One region of the Cedecea sp. NFIX57 genome, then DNA from elsewhere that is predicted to be linked to it. Evidence: predicted binding sites of a transcription regulator. Region 1 holds the regulator's gene; the other holds the start of a gene.
The links. Region 1 encodes PhoB, which activates phosphate uptake and scavenging genes when phosphate is short. Its sites were predicted from a motif close to CTGTCATAAAACTGNCNNAT; they were not measured.
Positions count from the first base shown of each region.

Region 2: a site for PhoB is predicted at 4,706-4,725, ahead of pstS (phosphate ABC transporter substrate-binding protein PstS). Genes of this name have one in related genera too.

Region 1 covers NZ_FXAS01000004.1:116,475-128,968, reverse strand. The annotation lists gene malZ (maltodextrin glucosidase) at 1-394, opposite strand, end outside; gene proY (proline-specific permease ProY) at 703-2,073, opposite strand; gene brnQ (branched-chain amino acid transporter carrier protein BrnQ) at 2,146-3,465, opposite strand; gene phoR (phosphate regulon sensor histidine kinase PhoR) at 3,891-5,198, opposite strand; gene phoB (phosphate response regulator transcription factor PhoB) at 5,221-5,910, opposite strand; gene sbcD (exonuclease subunit SbcD) at 6,110-7,327, shown strand; gene sbcC (exonuclease subunit SbcC) at 7,324-10,479, shown strand; gene mak (fructokinase) at 10,590-11,501, opposite strand; gene rdgC (recombination-associated protein RdgC) at 11,627-12,494, shown strand, end outside.
Region 2 covers NZ_FXAS01000016.1:95,675-108,168, forward strand. The annotation lists gene yiiM (6-hydroxyaminopurine reductase) at 1-82, shown strand, start outside; gene phoU (phosphate signaling complex protein PhoU) at 136-861, opposite strand; gene pstB (phosphate ABC transporter ATP-binding protein PstB) at 875-1,648, opposite strand; gene pstA (phosphate ABC transporter permease PstA) at 1,696-2,586, opposite strand; gene pstC (phosphate ABC transporter permease PstC) at 2,583-3,545, opposite strand; gene pstS (phosphate ABC transporter substrate-binding protein PstS) at 3,610-4,650, opposite strand; gene glmS (glutamine--fructose-6-phosphate transaminase (isomerizing)) at 4,890-6,719, opposite strand; gene glmU (bifunctional UDP-N-acetylglucosamine diphosphorylase/glucosamine-1-phosphate N-acetyltransferase GlmU) at 6,944-8,314, opposite strand; gene B9Y90_RS15370 (F0F1 ATP synthase subunit epsilon) at 8,611-9,030, opposite strand; gene atpD (F0F1 ATP synthase subunit beta) at 9,050-10,432, opposite strand; gene atpG (F0F1 ATP synthase subunit gamma) at 10,591-11,454, opposite strand; gene atpA (F0F1 ATP synthase subunit alpha) at 11,505-12,494, opposite strand, start outside.

The sequences.
Region 1 (12,494 bases):
GATCCGGGAAGATCTGATAGAACACCTGATCCTGCACCCAGTCCGGTCCCTCATCCGGCGTATCGAAGGCGAACTGTTCCAGCCGGGCCGGAGGCGTTTTCTGGAAGCCCTGAGGCGTGTACCAGCGCTGCCTGTTCTGCCAGAGCAGCTTAAAGCTGTAGCGACGGCGTGGTTGTCCTTCAGCGGTATCAAGAGTGACTTTCCAGGCGACTACGCCCTCAAGGGGAGCGAGTTTCTGGCGCACCATGACCAAAGAGATCTCTTCGTTATCTTTTTCGCCGCGCAGAATCACTTTTTCCGGCAGGTCGTCCCCCGCCAGCCACAGGGTGATGACAAGGCTGCGTTCCCGCTTCTGGATAAACGGTGCCACCGGCAGGTGCCAGGCATTCAACATAGTAACTTTCCCATCGCTTAAAAATGACGCCACCTTGCCACAGCATAAGGCTTTATCACTCATCATTCCGGGTTAATTTGGGGGAGGACAGGAGGGGTGGAGACGGGGAATATTTGCCCCCTCACCCCGACCCTCTCCCCAGAGGGGCGAGGGGGAAAAACGAGTGAGGAGAACGCTATTTATCCCCTCTCCCTTCCAGGCAAAAGGAAAAAGAAGCAGCGGAGAACTCTATTTATCCCCTCTCCCTGCCAGGGAGAGGGTTAGGGTGAGGGTAAAAACCAGACACGACGTTCTAGCCGAATCAGTCACTAAACCGGCAGTGACTGAGCCTTCAGCCGGCGCTTAACAACCCAGCCGATAAGCAGCAGCGCAATCCAGCCGCAGCCCACGTACAGCGAAATACGGGTATCCGGGTGGTAGCCAATCAGCCCGATAATAAACACCAGGAACACCAGGCCCACCACGGTCGTCGCCACGCCGCCAGGGATCGGGAATTTCAGCGCTTTCGCCTCTTCCGGCGACAGGCGGCGGCGGAAGGCAATCTGCGACAGCAGGATCATTATCCACACCCAAACGGTGGCGAAGGTTGCCAGCGACGCAATCACCAGGAAGACGTTCTCCGGCATGATGTAGTTCAGGTACACCGCCAGCAGCAGCGCGCAGGCCATCACCACAACAGTGACCCACGGAATACCGTTACGGGAGGTTTTAGCGAAGATTTTAGGCGCGCTACCCTGCTCGGCCATGCCATGCAGCATGCGGCCCACGCCAAACACATCGCTGTTAATCGCCGAGAGCGAAGCCGTGATAACCACAAAATTCAGAATACCGGCCGCGGCGGTGATGCCCATATGCTGGAAGGTCATCACAAACGGACTGCCTTCGGTACCCACCTGGTTCCACGGATAGATGGACATGATGACGAACAACGTCCCCACGTAGAACACCAGAATACGCAGCGGCACGGAGTTAATGGCGCGTGGAATGGATTTCTGCGGCTCTTTCGCTTCACCTGCGGTGATGCCAATAATCTCAATCCCGCCGTAGGCAAACATCACCATCTGCAGGGACATGATCATGCCCAGCCAGCCGTTGCTGAAGAAGCCGCCGTTGCTCCACAGGTTATGGATGCCGGTCGCCTGGCCGCCGTTGCCAATCCCCCACACAATAATGCCGATCCCGGCAATAATCATGATGATGATGGTGGCTACTTTAAAGAACGAGAACCAGAACTCCAGCTCGCCGAACACCTTCACGCTCATCAAGTTAATGGCGCAGATAATCAGCACCACGCTAAGCACCCAGACCCAGTGCGGCACCGCCGGGAACCAGATACCCATGTAGATGCCGAACGCGGTCACGTCAGCGATGGCAACAATCAAAATCTCAAAGCAGTAGGTCCAGCCGGTAATGTAGCCTGCCAGCGGCCCAAGGTTGTCCTGTGCATAGCGGGAAAACGAGCTGGCCGCAGGGTTGTGCACCGACATTTCGCCCAGAGCGCGCATGATGATATAGGCCGCCACGCCGCCGATGATATACGCCAGCAAAACGCTCGGCCCCGCCATTTTGATAGCGTCCGCCGAACCGTAAAACAGCCCTGTGCCAATCGCCGACCCCAGCGCCATAAATCGAATGTGCCGGGTGCTCAAACCGCGCTTGAGCTTGTTGGTGTTTTCCATGAATCCAAGTACCACGCTTTACAATAAAAAAACCACGGAGGACGACTCCGTGGTTACTTAGCAATCAAAAACTTAGTGGGCGGCGGAGGTGACCTGGCGCCCTGCTGCTTTGTCCCAGATGGCGGTGATCACCACCATCGCAACGGTCGGCAGCAGCCAGGCAAGTCCCTGATCCGCCAGCGGCAGTTTCGCCGCCCAGCCAGGCAGCATGTCGCTGATGGCCGATGCCTTAATGCCGTCAATGATACCAAACAGCAGGCTTATCAGCATCGCCGGGGCAATAACGCGGGTGGAGTTGTTCCACCACGGACGAGTAAAACTCAGCACCACCAGGGCAATACAAGGCGGATAAATTGCCGTCAGTACCGGGATCGAAATCTGAATCAGGTGGCTCAGGCCCAGGTTGGACACCACCATCGAGAACAGACCCAGGATAAACACCAGCGAACGGTAAGAGAGCGGCAGATACTGACTAAAGAACTCCGCGCAGGCACAGGTCAGGCCAACGGCGGTCACCAGGCAGGCCAGGAAAATCAGCGCCGCCAGGAAGAAGCTACCGGCTCCACCAAAGGTATGTGCCACATAAGCGTGCAGGATTGCCGCGCCGTTAGCTTTCTGGTCGACCAGATTCGCGCTGTCGGAACCGAGGTGGAACAGCGCCAGGTAGATAACCGTCAAGCCGATACCGGCAATCAGGCCAGCCCAGATAGTGTAGCGGGTCAGCAGGCGTGATTCGGTCACACCGCGAGAGCGCGCGGCATTCACGATAACAATCCCGAACACCAGCGACGCCAGCGTATCCATCGTCAGGTAGCCGTTCACGAAGCCGTTAGAAAACGCCGCGTTTTGATAGGCTTCAGTCGCCGTACTCAGGCCACCGGCTGGCCACAACACCGCCCCGGCCGCCAGGATAAGCAGCGCGATGATTTTCACCGGTGCCAGCACGTGGCCCACGGTATCCAGCAGCTTACCCGGATAAAGAGAAATCCCGATCACCAGCGCGAAGTACACCAGGCTGTAGATAAACAGCGGCATATCGCCCATGCCGGTCAGCGGGGCAATCCCCACTTCAAAGGAAACGGTAGTGGTACGCGGCGTGGCAAACAGCGGCCCTACGGCCAGGTAACAAACTGTCGCCAGCAAAATACCGGCGCGGCGGCCAATCGGCGAGCTCAGGCTGTCAATACCGCCGCCCACGCGGGCAATCGCCACGATAGTCAGAACGGGTAAACCTACCGCCGTGACCAGGAAGCCAAGCGCCGCCGTCCAGACGTGCTCGCCAGCCTGTAAGCCAACCATAGGAGGGAAAATGATGTTGCCCGCGCCCACAAACAGCGCAAAGGTCATAAAGCCCAGAGCGATGATGTCACGAGATTTCAAATGATAGGTCATAAAATAAAGCAGCCTGTGGATGTGTGGTGTTGAAAATACTCAAATTTTTAAACCGACGTTCAGTCCAAATAACGTTCGGTAAAAACGCGGTTATTACCGGTAACGACAGCGGAATATGCTTCTCCGGATCGGTGGCGAAGAATAGTTAGTCGAATTACCACGCAATTTCAGTCGGTCTGGTAATAACAGGGGGGCAATTAAAACGCTTATAGCGTTTGAAGACAAGAAGGGATCGGGAAACCAGAAATATATCCTTTAAAAATACGCATAAGCAGTGAATAAAGTTGATTATACGCTTTTGTTATGGCTTATCATTCGGACAAAAAAGCATCAATTCGATATTCATCACTTAACGAGTGGTGAAAATACAAACAAAAAGGCCAGAAAACTGGCCTGTGGAAAGCGAACTTGACGGCTGCGGTGAATTAATGTGCAGCCACCGCTGACTCATGGGCGATTAAGCGCTCGGGCAGAATGAACGAAAACGTCGATCCCTGCCCCGGCACGCTTTCGATATCAAGCCGCGCATCATGATGGCTAAGGGCATGCTTCACGATAGCCAGCCCAAGCCCGCTGCCCCCGGTCTGCCGGGAGCGCGCTTTGTCTACGCGGTAGAAACGCTCCGTCAGGCGCGGAATGTGCTCGGCGGAGATCCCCGGCCCGGTATCCTTCACGCTGAACGCGACGCCGTGAGGCAGCCGGCGCCAGGTGACGGTGATGTGTGTCCCGGCTGGCGTGTGATTCACCGCGTTATACACCAGGTTAGAGATCGCGCTACGCAGCTGTTCTTCGTTGCCGTAAACCTGAAGCCCTGGCTCAACGTTAAAAGTGAGCGTTTGCTTCTGCTGGCTCAGCGTCTGCGCTTCACGTTCAACCACGCGCAGCATCAGCGGCACGTCGATTTTCTCATTCATCGACAGCGTGGGGGCGGCTTCAATGCGCGACAGCGTAAGCAGTTGCCTCACCAGCCCTTCCATGCGAGAGGTTTGCTCGCGCATGGTATGCAGCGCTTTGTCCCGCAGCGGCCCTTCCAGAGCCTGATCCTGCATCATCTCCAGATACCCCTGCAACACGGTCAGCGGCGTGCGTAGCTCATGGCTGACGTTGGCAAAGAAGTTGCGGCGGGCGCCTTCAAGCTGGTGCATCTGCGTGACGTCACGCGCCACCATCAGCCACTGCCCGTCGGCGTAAGGCATCACGCGGAACTCAAGATGACGGCCATTGTTCAGCACCAGAGTCAGTGGGCGACCAAACTGCTGCTTCGCCACGTATTGCGAGAATTCAGGGTAACGCAGCAGGTTGAGGATATTTTGGCCGCTGTCGTCCGGCCAGCGCAGGCCAAGCAGCAGCTGTGCCAAGCCGTTACACCAAAAAATGGTGCCTTCTTCGGTGGTCAGCACGACCGCATCGGGCAGAGATTCTGCCCCGCTTCGGAAGCGTTTGATCAGGTTGCCTAACTCTTTGCGGCGCTTTTTATTACGTAGCTGCATCTGGTGCAGCCCGTAGAGCAGAGGTTCCCAGCTTCCCCGCCCGGGCGGCGGGGTCATGCTGCGGTCAACCCACAGCCACCAGGAGAGACGAAGTAAATTCCAGAAATGCCAGCTTAGCAGGGCGGTCACTGCCGCCAGTAAAAACCACGGCAGGTGGCCAAAAATCAATCCGAGAATTGCCGCTGGCATACAACAGAGCACCAGCTCCAGTACCAGCCTTTTCCATGACAGCCGTTCCAGCACGCGTCACGCTCCTGTCAGCATATTAAAAACGGGTTGAAAAACGATAACCCGTGCCGCGAACTGTTTGCACCATTTTGTCATGACCACTTGTTTCCAACGCTTTACGCAGGCGACGAATATGCACGTCTACGGTACGGTCTTCAACGTAAACGTTCGTTCCCCACACGTTATTAAGCAGCTGTTCACGGCTGTAAACGCGCTCCGGGTGGGTCATAAAGAAGTGTAACAGCTTAAATTCAGTTGGCCCCATGTCGAGCGGATCTTCGCCGGTCATCACGCGGTGTGAGGACGGGTCAAGGCTCAGCCCCTGCATCTCAATCACTTCTTCCACCGCCATCGGGGAAATACGGCGCATCACCGCTTTAATACGCGCCACCAGCTCTTTAGGCGAGAACGGCTTAGTGATGTAATCATCGGCACCGACTTCAAGGCCACGCACGCGATCTTCTTCTTCGCCACGCGCGGTCAGCATCATCACCGGGATTTCGCGGGTCAGCGCTTCACGCTTCAGGTGCTTGATAAACTGGATCCCGGAACCGCCTGGCAGCATCCAGTCCAGCAGGATCAGGTCGGGGAAAGGTTCAATCAGCAGGTTAACCGCGCTGTCATAATCTTCCGCCTCTACCGACTGGAAGCCATTTTGCTCGAGCACAAAGCTCACCATTTCACGAATCGGAGCTTCATCTTCTACGACTAAAATGCGTCTCGCCATGATTTACCCTGTTGAAAAGAGACCATCTCTTATTAATTGTGCGCCAGTATGCGTCAGATTTGTGACAGATTTATGAAAAAGATGACGGCCAGATATTTCACCTTTTTGAATTATGACAGCCACGGATTTTTACTGACGGTTACGCTGCCAGCTCAATAGCTTATAATCGGTAATTCGCCTCTTTGCCATGGGACAGGTTATGCGCATTCTCCACACATCAGACTGGCACCTCGGCCAAAACTTCTATACCAAAAGCCGGGCTTCTGAACATCAGGCCTTTCTCGACTGGCTGTTAAACGCCGCGGTCGAACATCAGGTGGATGCGATCCTCGTCGCGGGAGATATCTTTGATACCGGCTCGCCGCCGAGCTACGCCCGTGAAATGTATAACCGTTTTGTCGTGCAGCTACAGGGCACCGGCTGCCAGCTCGTGGTGCTGGCGGGGAATCACGATTCCGTAGCCACCCTGAATGAATCCCGCGAACTCCTGGCCTGCCTGAATACCCGAGTGATTGCCAGCGCTCGCCATAACAAAGATGAACAGGCGCTGGTGCTCAACCAAAAAGACGGCACGCCGGGGGCGATTCTCTGCCCTATTCCTTTCCTGCGCCCTCGCGATATTCAAAGCAGCCAGGCGGGGCTGTCCGGCCATGAAAAACAGCGTTCTTTAATGGAAGCCATCAGCGAACATTATCAGCAATGTTATGCCGCCGCCGTGGCGCTTCGCGGTGACCAGCCGCTACCGATTATCGCCACCGGGCACCTGACCACGGTGGGCGTGACGAAATCCGATGCGGTGCGTGACATTTATATTGGCACGCTGGACGCTTTCCCGGCGCAGCACTTCCCGCCCGCTGACTACATTGCGCTCGGGCATATTCATCGCGCGCAAAAAATTGGCGGCACGGAGCATATTCGCTACAGCGGCTCACCGATTCCGCTGAGCTTCGATGAAACCGGCAAAGCCAAAACCGTTTTTCTGGTGACATTCAACGGCGGAGCGCTAACCAGCGTCGAGCCTCTGGAAGTCCCCATCAGCCAGCCGCTGGCCATCGTGAAAGGGTCGCTGCGCGAAATCGAGCAGCAGCTTGAACAGTGGCGAAACGCGCCTGCCGAACCCAACGTCTGGCTGGATATCGAAATCGCCACCGACGAATATCTGCACGACATGCAGCGCCAGGTACAGGCGCTGACCGACGATTTACCGGTTGAAGTCGTTCTGCTGCGCCGCAGCCGCGAACAGCGCGAACGGGTGATTGCCAGCCAGCATAAAGAGACGCTGAGCGAGTTAAGCGTTGAAGAGGTTTTTGAGCGCCGGCTGAGTCAGGAAGAAACCAGCGAGGAACGCGCCGCCAGGCTAAGAACGCTGTTTGCCCAAACCCTTTCAGATTTGCACCAGCAGGAGGAACAGGCATGAAGATCCTCAGCCTGAGGTTAAAAAACATCAACTCCCTGAAAGGCGAGTGGAAGATTGATTTCACCCAGGAGCCTTTCGCCAGCAACGGGCTGTTTGCTATCACCGGACCCACGGGCGCGGGCAAAACCACCCTGCTGGATGCCATTTGCCTGGCGCTGTACCACAAGACCCCGCGCCTCAACACCGTGTCGCAGTCGCAAAACGACCTGATGACCCGGGACACTGCAGAATGCCTGGCCGAAGTCGAGTTTGAGGTAAAAGGCACGGGCTACCGCGCTTTCTGGAGCCAGAATCGCGCCCGCAACGCGGCGAACGGCAATCTCCAGGCACCGCGCGTGGAGCTGGCTCAAATCGAAGATGGCAAAATTCTCGCCGATAAAATCAAAGACAAGCTGGAGATTATCGCCTTCCTCACCGGCCTGGACTACGACCGCTTCACCCGTTCGATGATGCTCTCCCAGGGGCAGTTCGCCGCCTTTTTAAACGCCGACGCAAACGACCGCGCCTCGCTGCTTGAAGAGCTGACCGGCACGGAGATTTACGGCACCGTTTCCGCCGCGGTGTTTGAAAATCATAAGCAAATCAAAAGCCGCCTTGAAAACCTGCTGGCTCAGGCTTCTGGCGTCGCGCTATTAACCGCAGAGCAGCAACAGCAGCTTGCCGAGAGTTTGCAGGTACTCACTGTTGAAGAGAAAAAACTGTCCGGGGAGCTCCAACAACAGCAGCAACACCAGCAGTGGCTCACTCAGCTAGCCCGACTTTCTGCCGACAAAACCCAAAAGCAGCAGGCGCTGAACGCAGCCAATCAGTCGCTCAAAGACGCAGAGCCGATGCTGGCGAAACTGACCCAAGCCTTGCCTGCCGAAAAACTTCGCCCTGACTGGCAGCGGCTGCAGGAAAAGCAGCAGTCGCTGAAGCAAAACAGCGAGGCAGCGGAGAAAGTGAATACCCGCTTACAGCAGCTTTCCATCCGCCGGCAGCAAACCCGAATGCTGGCCGCCGAACAGGCCCAGCGTCTGAAGAATGAAGCTCAGCAGGTCGAAGACTGGCTCGCGGCGAATGACCGCTATCGACTTTGGTCTGCCGAACTGACGGGCTGGCGCATGGCGTTCACGCAGCAACAGCGCGACGAAAAACAGCTGACTGAGCTAAAGCAGGCGCTCGAGGTCAGTCGGCAAAAGCTGCAGGCGCTGCCGGAGCCAAAGCTTAGCCTTTCTCCTGATGAAGTGAGCGATCACTTACAGCGACTGCAGGCAACCCGGGCTGCACGCCAGCTGTTGGCCACTTTGCAGCCACAATTTGCCACGCTGGAGAAACACAAAACCGAGCAACAGCGCGAGCTTATCGAACTGGATAAAGAGATTGCAGGGCGTGACGTTGAACTGGGGCAAAAGCGCCAGCAGTACAAAGACAAACGCCAGCACGAAGCGGACCTGGAAAAAGTCGTTGAGCAGGAAAAGCGCATCCAGAGTCTTGAAGCCGAGCGCGCACGCTTGCAGCCTGATTCGCCGTGTCCGCTTTGCGGCTCAACCCAACACCCGGCTGTAGAGGCGTATAAAGCTCTCGAACCAGGTGAGAACCAACAGCGCCTGGCCACCCTTAAGCAAGAAGTGGCTAAACTCGCAGAGCTTGGCTTTGCCCTTAAAGGTCAGCTTGATACTCAGCGCCATCAACGCGAAAAACTGGCCCAGGCCAGCAGCGCCATTGAGGCAGAAGAAACTGCACTCTCAGCCCGCTGGCAGCAGCAGTGCGCGGAACTCGCCATCGCTTTAACGCCTCAGGACGATATCAGCGCCTGGCTTGACGAGCAGGAACAGCGCGAGCTGCAGCTGCGCCAGCTTGGCGAGCGGCAGGCGCTGGAGACGCAATACCAGCGCGACAGTCAGCAGCATGAAAAACTGCTCGCAGATTTTGTGGCACAGCGCGCTTCGCTACAAGCGGGGCTGGAGCAGGCCGGTCTTCAGCGCCCTGAGCCGGGCGCAGAGCAAACCTGGCTTGAGGCTCGCCAAAAAGAATCTCAGCAATGGCAGCAGCAGCAGGAGAAACTGCCGCAGCTTCGCCAGCAGCTCTCCGCGCTCGATATGTTGCTCTCAACCCTTGCAGACGATGGCTCCAGCCCACTGCCGCTGAATGAACACGAGCACCAGGCAGCGCTGCAAAACTGGCAAGCGCTGCATAACGATTGCAACCAGCTTGAAGGGCAGCGCCAGTCCCTGCAACAGCAACTGAAGCAAAGCGAAGAAGAAAGTACTGCGGCGCAGGCGCAGTTCAGGAATGCGCTTTCTGCCAGCCAGTTCAGCGATGAAGCCGATTTCCGCAGCGCCCTGCTGGAAGAAACCGAACGCCTTGAGCTGGAACAGCGTAAACAGCTTCTGGAGCGCCAGCATCAGCAGCAGGTCACTCTGCTGGAACAGGTTGAAAATGCGCTGGCTCAGCACTTATCGACGCGGCCAGAAAATCTGCATGAAGAAACAGCCCCTGGCGCACTGGAGGCACAAATTTCAGCGCTTGCCCTCCAGCTGCGCGAGAATGCTTCACAACAGGGTCAAATTACCCAGCAGCTGCGGCACGACGAGGAAAACCGGGTTCGCCAGCAAACGCTGATGCAGGAAATAAAAGCCTGTGAAGCGCAGGCGGAAGACTGGGGCTATCTCAACGCGCTTATCGGCTCCAAAGAAGGGGATAAATTCCGTAAATTTGCGCAAGGTCTGACGCTGGATAACCTCGTCTGGCTGGCAAACAATCAGCTCAATCGCCTGCACGGGCGCTACCTGCTGCAGCGTAAAGACAGCGAAGCGCTTGAATTACAGGTGGTTGATACATGGCAGGCCGATGCGGTACGTGACACCCGCACGCTTTCCGGGGGCGAAAGCTTCCTGGTGAGCCTGGCGCTGGCACTGGCGTTATCCGACCTGGTCAGCCATAAAACCCGCATTGATTCCCTGTTCCTGGATGAAGGTTTTGGCACCCTGGACGCGCAGACGCTGGATACCGCACTCGACGCGCTGGATACGCTGAACGCCAGCGGCAAAACCATCGGCGTGATCAGCCACGTTGAGGCGATGAAGGAACGGATCCCGGTGCAGATTAAAGTGAAGAAGATTAACGGGTTAGGTGTCAGCCGGCTGGATAAGGTTTTCGCAGTGGAGTGATCCTCACCCTAACCCTCTCCCTTGAAGGGAGAGGGAATAGATTGTCTGCCATTCTGACCTGTTGTTTTCTCCCTCTCCCCCATGGGGAGAGGGTCGGGGTGAGGGGTGATTTACTTCTCTATCGGCCACAGCCACGCCGCACCGCGAACGCCGCTGGAATCCCCGTGTACCGCTTTGCGAATGGGCGTTTCACACTCGCCGCCAAACACCCACGGCTTAATCAGCTGCGGCACCGTCCGGTATAAACGCTCCACGTTGCTCATTCCGCCGCCCAGCACGATCACATCTGGATCCAGAATGTTGACGATATGCGCCAGCGACTTCGCCAGGCGTGTCTCATAGCGGCTGATGGCCAGCTCCGCCAGCGGATCCTGCTGTTCTGCCAGGCTGATGATCTCATGCCCTTTCAGCGTTTTTCCGCTCAGGCGCTGGTAGTCCGTGCCGAAACCGGTGCCTGAAATAAAAGTCTCAATGCAGCCCTGCTTGCCGCAGTAGCACGGCACTTCTTCCCGGAAACGCAGTTCGTCTTCATCCATCCAAGGCAGCGGGTTATGCCCCCACTCGCCCGCGGTGCCGTTGCCACCGATCAGGCTCCGGCCATTGATCGCCACGCCCGCGCCGCAGCCGGTGCCGATGATCACCGCGAAGACGATCGGCGCCCCTGCGGCAGCACCATCGATAGCTTCCGACACCGCCAGGCAGTTAGCATCGTTCGCCAGCCTGACTTCGCGCTTGAGCGCCACGCTAAGATCCTTGTCAAACGGCTGCCCGTTCAGCCAGGTTGAGTTCGCATTTTTCACCACCCGGGTATAAGGGGAGATCGATCCCGGGATCCCAAGCCCTACCGTACCGGTCTCGCCCGTGGCTTCTTCCGCCAGCCGCACCAGCTCAACAATGTTTTTGATGGTAGCCTGGTAGTCGTTTTTAGGCGTGGGCAAACGGTGGCGATAAAGCTGTTTACCGTCGTCTGCCAGCGCGATCACTTCTGTTTTAGTCCCACCGAGATCGATACCTATGCGCACAAGAACTTCCTCATTTGGTGATAATTATCAACTACCTAAAATGCAGGCCAAGCAAAGACAATGAAACGAGGCCGTCAATTCGTTATCATGCCCGCTGCGTTTAACTGACAACCTGGGACAGAATCATGCTGTGGTTTAAAAATTTAATGGTTTACCGTTTAAGCCGTGACATCACGCTGACGGCGGATGCAATGGAAAAACAGTTAGCCGCCTTCACCTTCACCCCTTGCGGCAGCCAGGACATGGCCAAAACCGGCTGGGTGTCGCCGATGGGCTCGCACAGCGATGCATTAACCCATGTTGCCAACGGCCAGATTGTGATTTGCGCCCGTAAAGAAGAAAAAATTCTGCCCGCTCCGGTCATCAAACAGGCTCTTGAAGCCAAAATCAATAAGCTGGAAGCGGAACAGGCCCGCAAGCTGAAAAAGACCGAGAAAGATTCCCTGAAAGACGAAGTGCTGCACTCCCTGCTGCCGCGCGCTTTCAGCCGCTTTAGCCAGACAATGATGTGGATAGACACCGTCAACGGCCTGATCATGGTTGACTGCGCCAGCGCCAAAAAAGCGGAAGATACGCTGGCCCTGCTGCGTAAAAGCCTGGGTTCTCTGCCGGTGGTCCCGCTGGCGCTGGAAAACCCTATCGAACTGACGCTGACCGAGTGGGTGCGTTCAGGCGATGTTCCGGCAGGCTTTGCGCTGATGGACGAAGCTGAACTCAAGGCGATCCTTGAAGGCGGCGGCGTGATCCGCTGCAAGCAGCAAGAGCTGGTGTGCGATGAAATCGCCGCGCACATTGAAACCGGCAAAGTGGTCACCAAGCTGGCGCTGGACTGGCAGGAGCGTATTCAGTTCGTGCTGGCGGACGATGGCTCGGTCAAGCGCCTGAAATTTGCTGATATCCTGCGTGAGCAGAACGACGATATCGACCGGGAAGATTTTGGCGGGCGTTTCGACGCCGATTTTATTCTGATGACCGGCGAGCTGTCGGCGCTGA
Region 2 (12,494 bases), on a different contig from region 1:
GGTAAGCTGGAGTAGAACGATGCAGAAACGGCGGATTTCAGGGAAGATCGAGGATAATTCGCGGCGTTTGTTCGGGAAGTAACGGCCCCTCACCCCAGCCCTCTCCCCAAAGGGGAGAGGGGGGTAGCAGAGTACTTACTCTTTCGGATCTTTACCCGCCAGCAGCTTGTCCAGTTCATCGCCGCCCACGTGACGGAAATCCTGCCCCTTCACGAAGTAGAAGATGTATTCGCAGATGTTCTGGCAGCGGTCACCGATACGCTCGATAGAACGGGCGCAGAACAGCGCGGTCAGCACGCTTGGAATGGTACGGGAGTCTTCCATCATGTAGGTCATCAGCTGGCGCACGATACCTTCATATTCCTGGTCAACTTTCTTGTCTTCGCGGTAAATACGCACCGCTTCGTCCAGATCCATACGCGCGAAAGCGTCCAGCACGTCATGCAGCATCTGCACGGTGTGGCGCCCCAGCGATTCCAGGCTGACCAGCAGCGGCTGGTGCTGCTGAGAGAATTTCTCCAGCGCGGTACGGCAGATTTTGTCCGCTACGTCGCCAATACGTTCCAGCTCAGCAATGGTTTTGATGATCGCCATCACCAGACGCAGGTCGCTGGCGGTCGGCTGGCGTTTGGCGATGATGCGCACACAGGCTTCATCGATCGCCACTTCCATCATGTTGACCTTCTGGTCACCGGCGATAACGCGCTTCGCCAGCTCGCTGTCCTGGTTGTGCATCGCGGTGATCGCGTCGGAGAGCTGCTGTTCTACCAGCCCGCCCATCGTCATCACCTGAGTACGAATGTACTCCAGCTCGGCGTTGAACTGGCCAGAAATGTGTTTGTTTAAGTTGAGGTTATCCATCGCGCTCTCCAAATCAACCGTAGCGGCCAGTAATGTAATCTTCGGTTTGTTTCTTCGCTGGCGTAGTAAACAGCGTATCGGTTTCGCTGAATTCGATCAGCTCGCCGAGGTACATAAACGCCGTGTGGTCAGAACAACGCGCCGCCTGCTGCATGTTGTGGGTCACGATCACTACGGTATAGTCTTCTTTCAGCTCGGTGATCAGCTCTTCGATACGCCCGGTGGAGATCGGGTCAAGCGCTGAACACGGCTCGTCCAGCAGCAGAACTTCCGGCCGAATCGCGATCCCGCGAGCAATGCACAGACGCTGCTGCTGACCACCGGAGAGGCTGTAGCCGCTCTGGTGCAGTTTATCTTTAGTTTCGTTCCACAGCGCGGCTTTGGTCAATGCCCACTGCACGCGTTCATCCATGTCGCTGCGGGACAGCTTTTCAAACAGACGCACGCCAAAAGCGATGTTGTCGTAGATGGACATCGGGAACGGCGTCGGTTTCTGGAAAACCATACCGACTTTGGCACGCAGCAGGGCGATGTCCTGGCTCTGGGTGAGAATATTTTCGCCATCCAGCAGGATTTCACCTTCTGCACGCTGCTCAGGGTAGAGCGAGTACATTTTGTTAAAGGTACGCAGCAGGGTGGATTTACCACAGCCTGACGGCCCGATGAAGGCAGTAACCTGGTTTTTCGCGATATCCAGATTGATGTTCTTCAGCGCGTGGAACTTACCGTAGTAGAAGTTCAGATCGCGAACCTGGATTTTGCCTGGGGCTAAATCAACCTTACTCATCTGTGTCTTAATCTCCGTCCGGCGCCGCGAAGGCCGCGCCGTAAAATTTAACCGTGTTTACTCTTCGAGAAAATCACGCGCGCCAGAATATTCAGCAGCAGCACGCAGAGGGTAATGATCAGCACCCCTGCCCAGGCCAGCTGTTGCCACTCGGCAAACGGGCTCATAGCAAATTTGAAAATGGTCACCGGCAGGTTGGCGATAGGCTGCATCATGTCCGTGCTCCAGAACTGGTTGGAGAGGGAGGTGAAGAGCAGCGGTGCGGTTTCGCCAGCGATACGGGCAATCGCCAGCAGCACGCCGGTGATAATCCCGGAGACGGACGCCTTAAGCGTAATCGCGGAGATCATCTTCCATTTTGGTGTTCCCAGTGCGTAAGCCGCTTCGCGCAGGCTGTCCGGCACCAGTTTCAGCATGTTTTCAGTGGTACGAATAACGATAGGCACCTGCAGCAGCGCCAGCGCAATCACGCCCGCCCAGCCGGAGAAGTGTTCCATTTTCGCTACCACAATGGTGTAAACGAACAGACCGACCACAATAGACGGCGCGGACAGAAGAATGTCGTTAATAAAACGAATCACTTCGGCCAGAGCGGATTTACGGCCATATTCGGCCAGATAAATCCCGGCCATGATGCCCAGCGGCGTACCGATAACGGTCGCCCACAGGATCAGCAGGCCGCTGCCCGCGAGGGCGTTAGCAAGGCCACCGCCAGCGGTATTTGGCGGCGGCGTCATTTCGGTAAACAGTGCCAGCGACATACCGTCGATACCGCGGGTCACCGTGGAAAACAGGATCCACACCAGCCAGAACAGACCGAACACCATGGTCGCCATAGAGAGCGTCAGGGCGATGCGGTTTTTCATGCGGCGACGCGCCTGCATTTTACGGCGCGACTCAGCCAGTGCCGCGCTGCTTTGCATTTCCATCGTGGTCATGAGCGAGCCCCTTCGTTTTTCGCCAGGCGCATAATCATGAACTTAGAGATAGCCAGTACGATAAAGGTAATCACAAACAGAATTAAACCAAGCTCCATCAGCGCGGCGGTATGCAGGCCTGATTCGGCTTCGGCAAATTCGTTCGCCAGCGCAGAGGTAATACTGTTGCCCGGCATATACAGCGAAGCGCTGTCTAGCTGGTAGGTGTTACCGATGATAAAGGTCACCGCCATGGTTTCACCCAGCGCACGACCGAGGCCAAGCATCACGCCGCCAATCACGCCGTTTTTGGTGAACGGCAGCACGATGCGCCAGATCACTTCCCAGGTGGTGCAGCCGATACCGTAAGCGGATTCTTTCATCATTACCGGCGTTTGTTCGAAAACATCGCGCATCACGGAGGCGATGTACGGGATGATCATAATCGCAAGGATCACACCGGCGGCAAGAATACCGATACCAAACGCAGGGCCAGAGAACAGCGCGCCAACGATAGGCACGGCAGAAAGCACGTTGCCTACAGGTTCCTGGAAGTAAGTCGCAAACAGGGGAGCAAAGATAAACAGGCCCCACATGCCGTACACGATACTTGGAATAGCCGCCAGCAGTTCAATGGCGATACCCAGCGGGCGCTTCAGCCAGCCGGGTGCAAGTTCTGTCAGGAACAGGGCGATACCAAAGCTCACCGGGACCGCAATCAGCAGTGCGATAAACGAGGTTACGAGGGTTCCGTAAATCGGCACCAGCGCGCCGAAGACTTCATTAGGGGCATCCCACTCTTTGGACCAGAGGAAGGAGAAGCCAAACTTCTCAATGCTCGGCAGCGAGGAGATAAACAGCGAGATGATAATCCCACCCAGCAGAAATAGCACAATCAGCGCAGCCAGTCTTACCAGCGCACTGAAAATTACATCGCCTTGTTTGCCAGGGGCTTTAAACGTCGGCTTAGTCACAGCCATAGCGTACTCTTTGTGGTTGCTGAATAAACCGGGGTAACATACCTGTTACCCCAGATTTTTGCACTTAGTACAGCGCCTTACCGGAGCTGTCTTTTACATTGGTCTTCCATGCAGCGCGAACTTGCTCAACCACAGAGGCCGGCAGCGTTGCATAATCCAGGGCGTTAGCTTCTTTCGCGCCAGATTTGTATGCCCAGTCAAAGAACTTCAGCACTTCTGCGCCCTGCTCTGGGTTTTTCTGCTCTTTGTGAACCAGGATGAAGGTGGTGGAGGTGATTGGCCACGCTTCGTCACCTTTCTGGTTGGTCAGATCCTGTGCGAAGGATTTGCTCCAGTCAGCGCCTTTAGCCGCGTTAGCAAAGTTTGCTTCGGTCGGGCTTACTGGCTTACCGTCAGCGGACAGCAGCTTGGTGTAAGTCAGGTTGTTCTGCTTAGCGTAAGCGTATTCCACGTAGCCGATAGAGCCAGGCAGACGCTGTACGAAGGCCGCGATGCCGTCGTTACCTTTACCGCCCAGACCGGTTGGCCAGTTAACGGTAGAGCCTGCGCCAATTTTAGATTTCCACTCTTCGTTCACTTTAGACAGGTAGCTGGTGAACACGAAGGAAGTACCGGAGCCGTCAGCACGACGAACAACCGCGATGTTCTGATCCGGCAGTTTGTGGCCTGGGTTCAGCTTAGCAATCGCCGGGTCGTTCCATTTTTTGATGGTGCCCAGGTAGATGTCACCCAGAGTTTTGCCGTCCAGAACCAGCTCGCCAGACTTGAAGCCAGGCAGGTTAACAGCCAGCACCACACCACCGATTACGGTAGGGAACTGGAACAGGCCTTCTTGCTGTAATTTGTCATCCGCCAGAGGGGCGTCAGAAGCGCCGAAGTCAACGGTGTTAGCAATGATTTGCTTCACGCCGCCGGAGGAACCGATACCCTGGTAGTTCACCTTGTTACCAGTTTCTTTCTGGTAGGTATCTGCCCACTTGGCATACACCGGCGCAGGGAAAGTTGCACCAGCGCCAGTCAGGCTTGCAGCTGCAAACGCAGTAGAAGCGCTCAGAGATAAGGTCGCGGCGACAACAGTTGCGACAGTGGTACGCATAACGTTCATAATGTCTCCTGCCAGATGTTCGTAAATTGTTGTTTAATTAAATACAGGGTAGAAAATAGGACAGTTTGGTGACAGTTAAATGTACGAATTATGACGGTTTTATGACAATGCAGTTTGACAGAAAAATCCAAGCCAAACCCACTCATCATCACAATAAAAATCAAATAGTTATAATTAAATAGCAAGCAATAAAAAAGCTGCCCGTAGGCAGCTTATTCTTCAATATTTATGACAACAGCTTATTCTACTGTTACCGATTTCGCCAGGTTACGCGGCTGGTCCACGTCGGTGCCTTTGATCAGCGCCACATGGTAGGACAGCAGCTGCAGCGGGACGGTGTAGAAGATAGGCGCAATCACCTCTTCCACATGCGGCATCTCGATGATGTGCATGTTGTCGCTGCTGGTAAAGCCAGCGTCACGGTCGGCGAAGACATACAGCTGGCCGCCGCGGGCACGAACTTCCTCGATGTTGGATTTCAGTTTTTCCAACAGCTCATTGTTCGGAGCCACAACGATGACCGGCATGTCAGCATCGATCAGCGCCAGCGGGCCGTGCTTCAGCTCGCCAGCCGCATAGGCTTCAGCGTGAATATAGGAGATCTCTTTCAGTTTCAGCGCACCTTCCATCGCGATCGGGTACTGATCGCCACGGCCAAGGAACAGCGCATGATGTTTGTCAGAGAAATCTTCCGCCAGTTGCTCAATGCGTTTGTCCTGGGACAGCATCTGCTCGATACGGCTTGGCAGCGCCTGCAGGCCATGCACGATATCTTGTTCAACCTGTGCGTCAGCGCCTTTCAGGCGGCTCAGCTTAGCCACCAGCATCAACAGAACGGTCAGTTGAGTGGTGAACGCTTTGGTTGAGGCCACGCCGATTTCCGTTCCGGCATTGGTCATCAGCGCCAGGTCGGATTCACGCACCAGAGAAGAGCCTGCCACGTTACAAATCGCCAGCGAACCAAGATAGCCCAGCTCCTTGGAAAGGCGCAGCGCCGCCAGGGTGTCCGCCGTTTCACCAGACTGGGAAAGGGTGATCATCAGGCTGTTGCGGCGCACGGCAGATTTGCGGTAACGGAATTCAGAGGCAATTTCGACATCGCAAGGTACGCCGGCCAGCGCTTCGAACCAGTAGCGGGACACCATGCCTGAGTTATAGGACGTGCCGCAGGCGACAATTTGAATATGCTCAACCTGAGAGAGCATTTCATTGGCTTTTGGCCCCAGTTCCGTCAGATCAACTTCGCCGTGGCTGATACGCCCGGCCAGGGTGTTTTTGATGGCGTTCGGCTGCTCGTAGATCTCTTTCTGCATGTAATGGCGGTAAATACCTTTGTCGCCAGCGTCATACTGCAGGTTAGATTCGATGTCCGGGCGCTGAACCTGCTCGCCTTTGGTATCAAAAACGGTCACCGCGCGGCGAGTTACTTCGGCGATATCACCCTCTTCAAGGAAGATGAAGCGACGGGTCACCGGCAGCAATGCCAGTTGGTCAGATGCGATAAAGTTTTCACCCATGCCCAGGCCGATAACCATCGGGCTACCGGAACGCGCGGCCAGCAGAACATCCGGGTTACGGGTGTCCATGATTACGGTGCCGTAAGCGCCGCGTAGCTGAGGAATAGTGCGAAGGACAGCATCACGCAGCGTGCCACCCTGTTCCAGCTCCCAGTGCACCAGATGAGCGATAACTTCGGTATCCGTCTGGGAGACAAACGTGTAGCCGCGAGATTGCAGCAATTCACGCAGCGGTTCATGGTTTTCGATAATGCCGTTGTGTACGACCACAATGTGGTCGGAGACATGTGGGTGAGCATTAGTTTCTGAAGGTTCGCCGTGCGTTGCCCAACGGGTATGGGCAATCCCGGTGCCGCCATGCAGAGCGGTTTCTTCCGCTGCTTCCGCCAGTTTCTGTACTTTACCCAGACGACGTAGACGGGTCATATTGCCCTTGTTGTCCACAACCGCCAGGCCCGCAGAGTCGTACCCGCGGTATTCCAGACGACGGAGTCCTTCAAGAAGGATTTCAGCGATATCACGTTGCGCCACTGCGCCAACAATTCCACACATAATTTTTAAGTCCTGAGAATGGCGTTAGCCATGTGTTGTCGCTGACCTGTTTATTCCGGTTTTCCGGAGCCCCGAGCCTTGTAGAGAGTGGGGTTATTTTTATGGTTACTGCCTTTGGGTGGAGCGTTTTCAAGAACGACCCTCACCCCAACCCTCTCCCTGAAAGGGAGAGGGAGGAAATCTTTTTTAATTCAGCGCCTTCACCTTGATAGCGCGAGGGGAAATTACTTTTTCTTCACCGGACGCTGCCAGCCCTGAATGTGTTTCTGTTTTACGCGGCTGATCACCAGTTCATTTTCAGCAATGTCGCGCGTCACTGTCGTCCCGGCGCCAATCGTGACACCGCTGGCCACGGTGACCGGTGCCACCAGCTGAGTATCAGAGCCAACAAACACGTCATCACCAATAATAGTTTTATGTTTGTTCGCGCCATCGTAGTTGCAGGTAATTGTGCCCGCACCGATGTTCACGTTATCTCCAATTTCGGCATCACCGAGGTAGCTCAAATGGCCCGCTTTAGAACCTTTCCCCAAACGAGCTTTCTTCATTTCAACGAAGTTGCCGACATGAGCGCCTTCCGCCAGTTCCGCGCCAGGGCGCAGGCGGGCAAATGGCCCGATGGTGCAGGCGGCTTCAAGCGTCGCATCTTCAATCACCGTATACGGACTGATTTCGCAGTCATCACCGATAACCGCGTTTTTAATCACGCAACCGATACCGATCTTCACGCGGTTACCCAGCGTAACGCGACCTTCCACAATGACATTAGTATCGATTTCAACATCGCGCCCGTGTGTTAATTCACCACGCAGATCGAACCGAGCCGGATCGCGCAGCATAACACCCGCCAGCAGCAGCTTATCGGCCTGCTCCGTCTGGTAAACACGTTCCAGGCGAGAAAGCTGCAGACGGTTATTCACGCCTTCCACTTCACTCAAGCGATCAGGATGAACGGCGGCGATTTCGCGCCCTTCACCATGAGCAAGGGCAATAATGTCCGTGATGTAAAACTCGCCCTGAGCGTTGTTGTTATCCAGCTTGCCAAGCCAACGCTTCAGATCTGCGCCGTTAGCCACCAGAATCCCGGTGTTGATTTCGTTGATTTTGCGCTGTTCTTCGCTGGCGTCTTTATGCTCTACGATGCCAACGACCTTACCATTTTCCCGCGCAATGCGGCCGTAGCCGGTAGGATCATCAAGCTTCACGGTCAGCAAACCAATGCCGCCCTGCGGCTTTGCTTCACGCAGGCGCTGCAAAGTCTCAATGGAGATCAGCGGCACATCGCCGTACAGCATCAGAATGTCTTCGTCATCGGCAAAGAACGGGGCCGCCATCTGCATCGCATGGCCAGTTCCCAGCTGTTCAGCCTGTAGCACCCAGTTTAACGCGTCGTCGTTCAGGGTTTGCTTTAGCAGGTCGCCGCCGTGGCCATAAACCAGGTTCACCCGCTGAGCGCCTGATTTATTAGCGGCGTCAATGACATGCTGAACCATTGGCTTCCCAGCCAGCGTGTGCAGCACCTTTGGAAGATCTGAGTACATGCGGGTTCCTTTGCCGGCGGCAAGGATGACCACGCTCATTGCGCTGTTTGACATACGTGTCCTGAATTTGTTTAGTGTGTGAAGTAAAGCGATTTAGCCTTGAAAATTCTACATATTTTGCACCAAAAAATACGCTGCTGCTAATTTCACCGCCTTGAGATTATCTGCGTCTTTTATAGCAGTAATCGCGGCAGATTCCATGGGAATTAAGGCCGAAATACGGTCTGTATGCCCCACAGAAGGCGCTATCTCGCTGGTTTTATGGTTATTTTGAGCATGGAATAAAGCCAGGAATAAAAAAAATGCCAGTCAGGTTTCCCGGACTGGCATTTGTCTTTTCAAGCAGGTAGTTACATCGCTTTTTTGGTTAACTCGATAACGCGCAGTTTGGCGATCGCTTTAGCCAGTTCAGCAGAAGCCTGAGCGTAATCCACGTCACCGTGGGAGCTGTGCATGTGCTCTTCAGCTTTGCGTTTCGCTTCCAGGGCACGCGCTTCGTCGAGATCCTGGCCGCGAATCGCGGTGTCAGCCAGGACGGTTACGTTACCCGGCTGCACTTCCAGAACACCACCGGACAGGTAGATAAACTCTTCATGTCCGTGCTGCTTAACGATGCGGATCATACCAGGCTTAATGGCGGTGAGCAGCGGGGCGTGGCCAGGGTAGATACCCAGCTCACCTTCGCTACCCGTTACCTGGATCTTCTCGACCAGACCGGAGAACATTTGCTGCTCCGCGCTGACGACGTCCAGGTGGTAAGTCATAGCCATGTCACCCTCCGATTAGGCGTTAAAGTTTTTTCGCTTTCTCAACGGCTTCGTCGATGGAGCCAACCATGTAGAACGCCTGCTCTGGCAGATGGTCGTATTCGCCGTCCATGATGCCTTTAAAGCCACGGATGGTGTCTTTCAGCGAAACGTATTTGCCTGGAGAACCGGTAAAGACTTCTGCTACGAAGAATGGCTGAGACAAGAAGCGCTGGATCTTACGCGCACGTGCTACAACCAGTTTGTCTTCTTCGGACAGTTCGTCCATACCCAGAATCGCGATGATGTCTTTCAGTTCCTGGTAACGCTGCAGGATAGACTGAACGCCACGCGCGGTGTCGTAGTGCTCCTGGCCAACAACCAGTGGATCCAGCTGACGGCTGGTGGAGTCCAGCGGGTCAACTGCCGGGTAAATACCCAGAGATGCGATCTGACGGCTCAGCGTAACGGTTGAGTCCAGGTGCGCAAAGGTGGTCGCTGGAGACGGGTCAGTCAAGTCATCCGCAGGAACGTAAACGGCCTGTACGGAGGTGATAGAACCGGTCTTGGTGGAGGTAATACGCTCCTGAAGAACACCCATCTCTTCTGCCAGAGTTGGCTGATAACCTACCGCAGAAGGCATACGACCCAGCAGTGCAGATACTTCTGTACCGGCCAGGGTATAACGGTAGATGTTATCAACGAACAGCAGAACGTCGCGGCCTTCGTCACGGAATTTTTCCGCGATGGTCAGACCGGTCAGCGCTACGCGCAGACGGTTACCTGGTGGCTCGTTCATCTGGCCGTAAACCAGCGCTACTTTATCCAGAACGTTGGAGTCGGTCATTTCGTGGTAGAAGTCGTTACCCTCACGAGTACGCTCACCCACGCCCGCAAACACGGAATAACCGGAGTGCTCGATCGCGATGTTACGGATCAGCTCCATCATGTTTACAGTTTTACCTACGCCCGCACCACCGAACAGACCAACTTTACCGCCCTTAGCGAACGGACAAATCAGGTCGATAACTTTGATGCCGGTTTCCAGCAGTTCCTGAGAGCTGGACAGCTCTTCGTAGGAAGGTGCCGCACGGTGAATAGCCCAACGGTCTTCTTCGCCGATGTCGCCTTTCATGTCGATTGGCTGACCCAGCACGTTCATGATACGGCCCAGGGTCGCTTTACCTACCGGGACTTCGATCGGGTGCTCGAGGTCATTGACTTGCAGACCGCGACGCAGACCGTCGGAGGAACCCATTGCGATGGTACGCACGATACCGCCGCCGAGCTGCTGCTGAACTTCCAGCACCAGCTTCTCATTGTTGTTCTGTACCTCAAGCGCGTCATAAACGCGCGGTACGCCGTCCTGAGGGAACTCGACGTCCACCACGGCGCCGATTACCTGGACAATCTTTCCAGTAGCCATCTTGAATCCTCTACGTAATTCGTTTACCCGTCATATTTCAATTTGCAGATGCGTTGACTGCCTTCCCTCACCTCAGTCACTTACTGAAGTAAGCTCTTGAGGATTCGCTCAGTTGCCGCCTTTCTGCAAACCGAACTATTTAGGGTAATAAACCTGGTTTAAACCGCGGACGCACCACCGACGATTTCGGTAAGTTCCTGAGTAATGCTGGCCTGACGAGCTTTGTTGTATACCAACCGCAGCTCTTTAATCAGGCTGCCGCCGTTATCGGTTGCGGCTTTCATCGCCACCATACGTGCGGCCTGCTCGCTGGCCAGGTTTTCTACGACGCCCTGATAAACCTGAGACTCAACATAACGACGCAGCAGGGTGTCCAGCAGCGCTTTCGGGTCTGGTTCGTACAGGTAGTCCCAGGATTTACGCTTCAGCTCCTCATCTTCTGATGCCGGTAACGGCAGCAGCTGAGTGATGGTCGGAACCTGAGACATGGTGTTAACAAATTTGTTGCTGACAACGTACAGCTTGTCCAGACGACCTTCGTCGTAGGCTTGCAGCATCACTTTCACCGGGCCGATCAGTTCAGACAGGGAAGGGGTGTCTCCCATGCCGGTAACCTGAGCAACCACGTTGCCGCCAACGGAGTTGAAGAAAGAAACGCCTTTAGAGCCGATCATCGCGAGTTCGCTCTGAACGCCCTTATCGGACCACTCTTTCATATCCGCCAGCACTTTTTTGAACAGGTTAATGTTCAAACCGCCGCACAAACCACGATCGGTCGACACCACCAGGTAGCCCACGCGCTTAACGTCGCGTTCTTCCAGGTATGGGTGCTTATATTCCAGATTACCGTTAGCAAGGTGACCAATCACTTTGCGCATGGTATCTGCATAAGGACGGCTGGCCGCCATGCGATCCTGCGATTTACGCATTTTGGAAGCGGCGACCATCTCCATCGCTTTGGTGATCTTCTGCGTGTTCTGGACGCTTGCGATCTTACTACGTATCTCTTTTGCGCCGGCCATGAGCTTCTCCTCAATGCCTTGCGGCCTGCCCTAAGGCAAGCCGCCAGACGTTACCAGGACTGGGTTGCTTTAAAGGAGTCGAGGATGCCTTTCAGCTTGCCTTCGATCTCGTCGTTATAGCCACCGGTCTGGTTAATTTCTTGCATCAGCGGAGCGTGATCACGGTCAGCGTAAGCCAGCAGAGCGGCTTCGAAGCTACCGATTTTCGCCAGTTCCACGTCTTCGAGGTAACCGCGTTCAGCCGCGAACAGCACCAGACCCTGTTGTGCAACAGACATTGGGGCATACTGTTTCTGTTTCAGCAGCTCGGTCACTTTCTGACCGTGGCTCAGCTGTTTACGGGTGGCTTCATCCAGATCGGATGCGAACTGAGAGAACGCAGCCAGTTCACGATACTGTGCCAGCGCGGTACGGATACCACCGGACAGTTTCTTGATGCTCTTGGTCTGAGCAGCACCACCAACACGAGATACCGAAATACCCGGGTTAACCGCCGGACGAATACCGGAGTTAAACAGGTTGGTTTCCAGGAAGATCTGACCATCGGTAATCGAAATTACGTTGGTTGGAACGAACGCAGAAACGTCACCCGCCTGGGTTTCGATGATCGGCAGAGCGGTCAGGGAGCCGGTTTTACCTTTAACTTCACCTTTGGTGAAAGCTTCCACGTATTCCGCGTTAACGCGGGATGCGCGCTCCAGCAGACGGGAGTGGAGGTAGAACACGTCGCCCGGGAAGGCTTCACGACCTGGTGGACGACGAAGCAGCAGGGAAACCTGACGATAAGCAACAGCCTGTTTAGACAGGTCATCGTATACGATCAGCGCATCTTCACCGCGGTCACGGAAGTATTCGCCCATTGCGCAACCGGCGTAAGGTGCCAAGTATTGCAGTGCAGCGGATTCAGAAGCAGTTGCCACAACAACGATGGTGTTGGACAGTGCGCCGTGTTCTTCCAGTTTACGAACCACGTTAGAAATGGTGGACGCTTTCTGGCCGATGGCCACGTACACACATTTAATGCCGGAGTCACGCTGGTT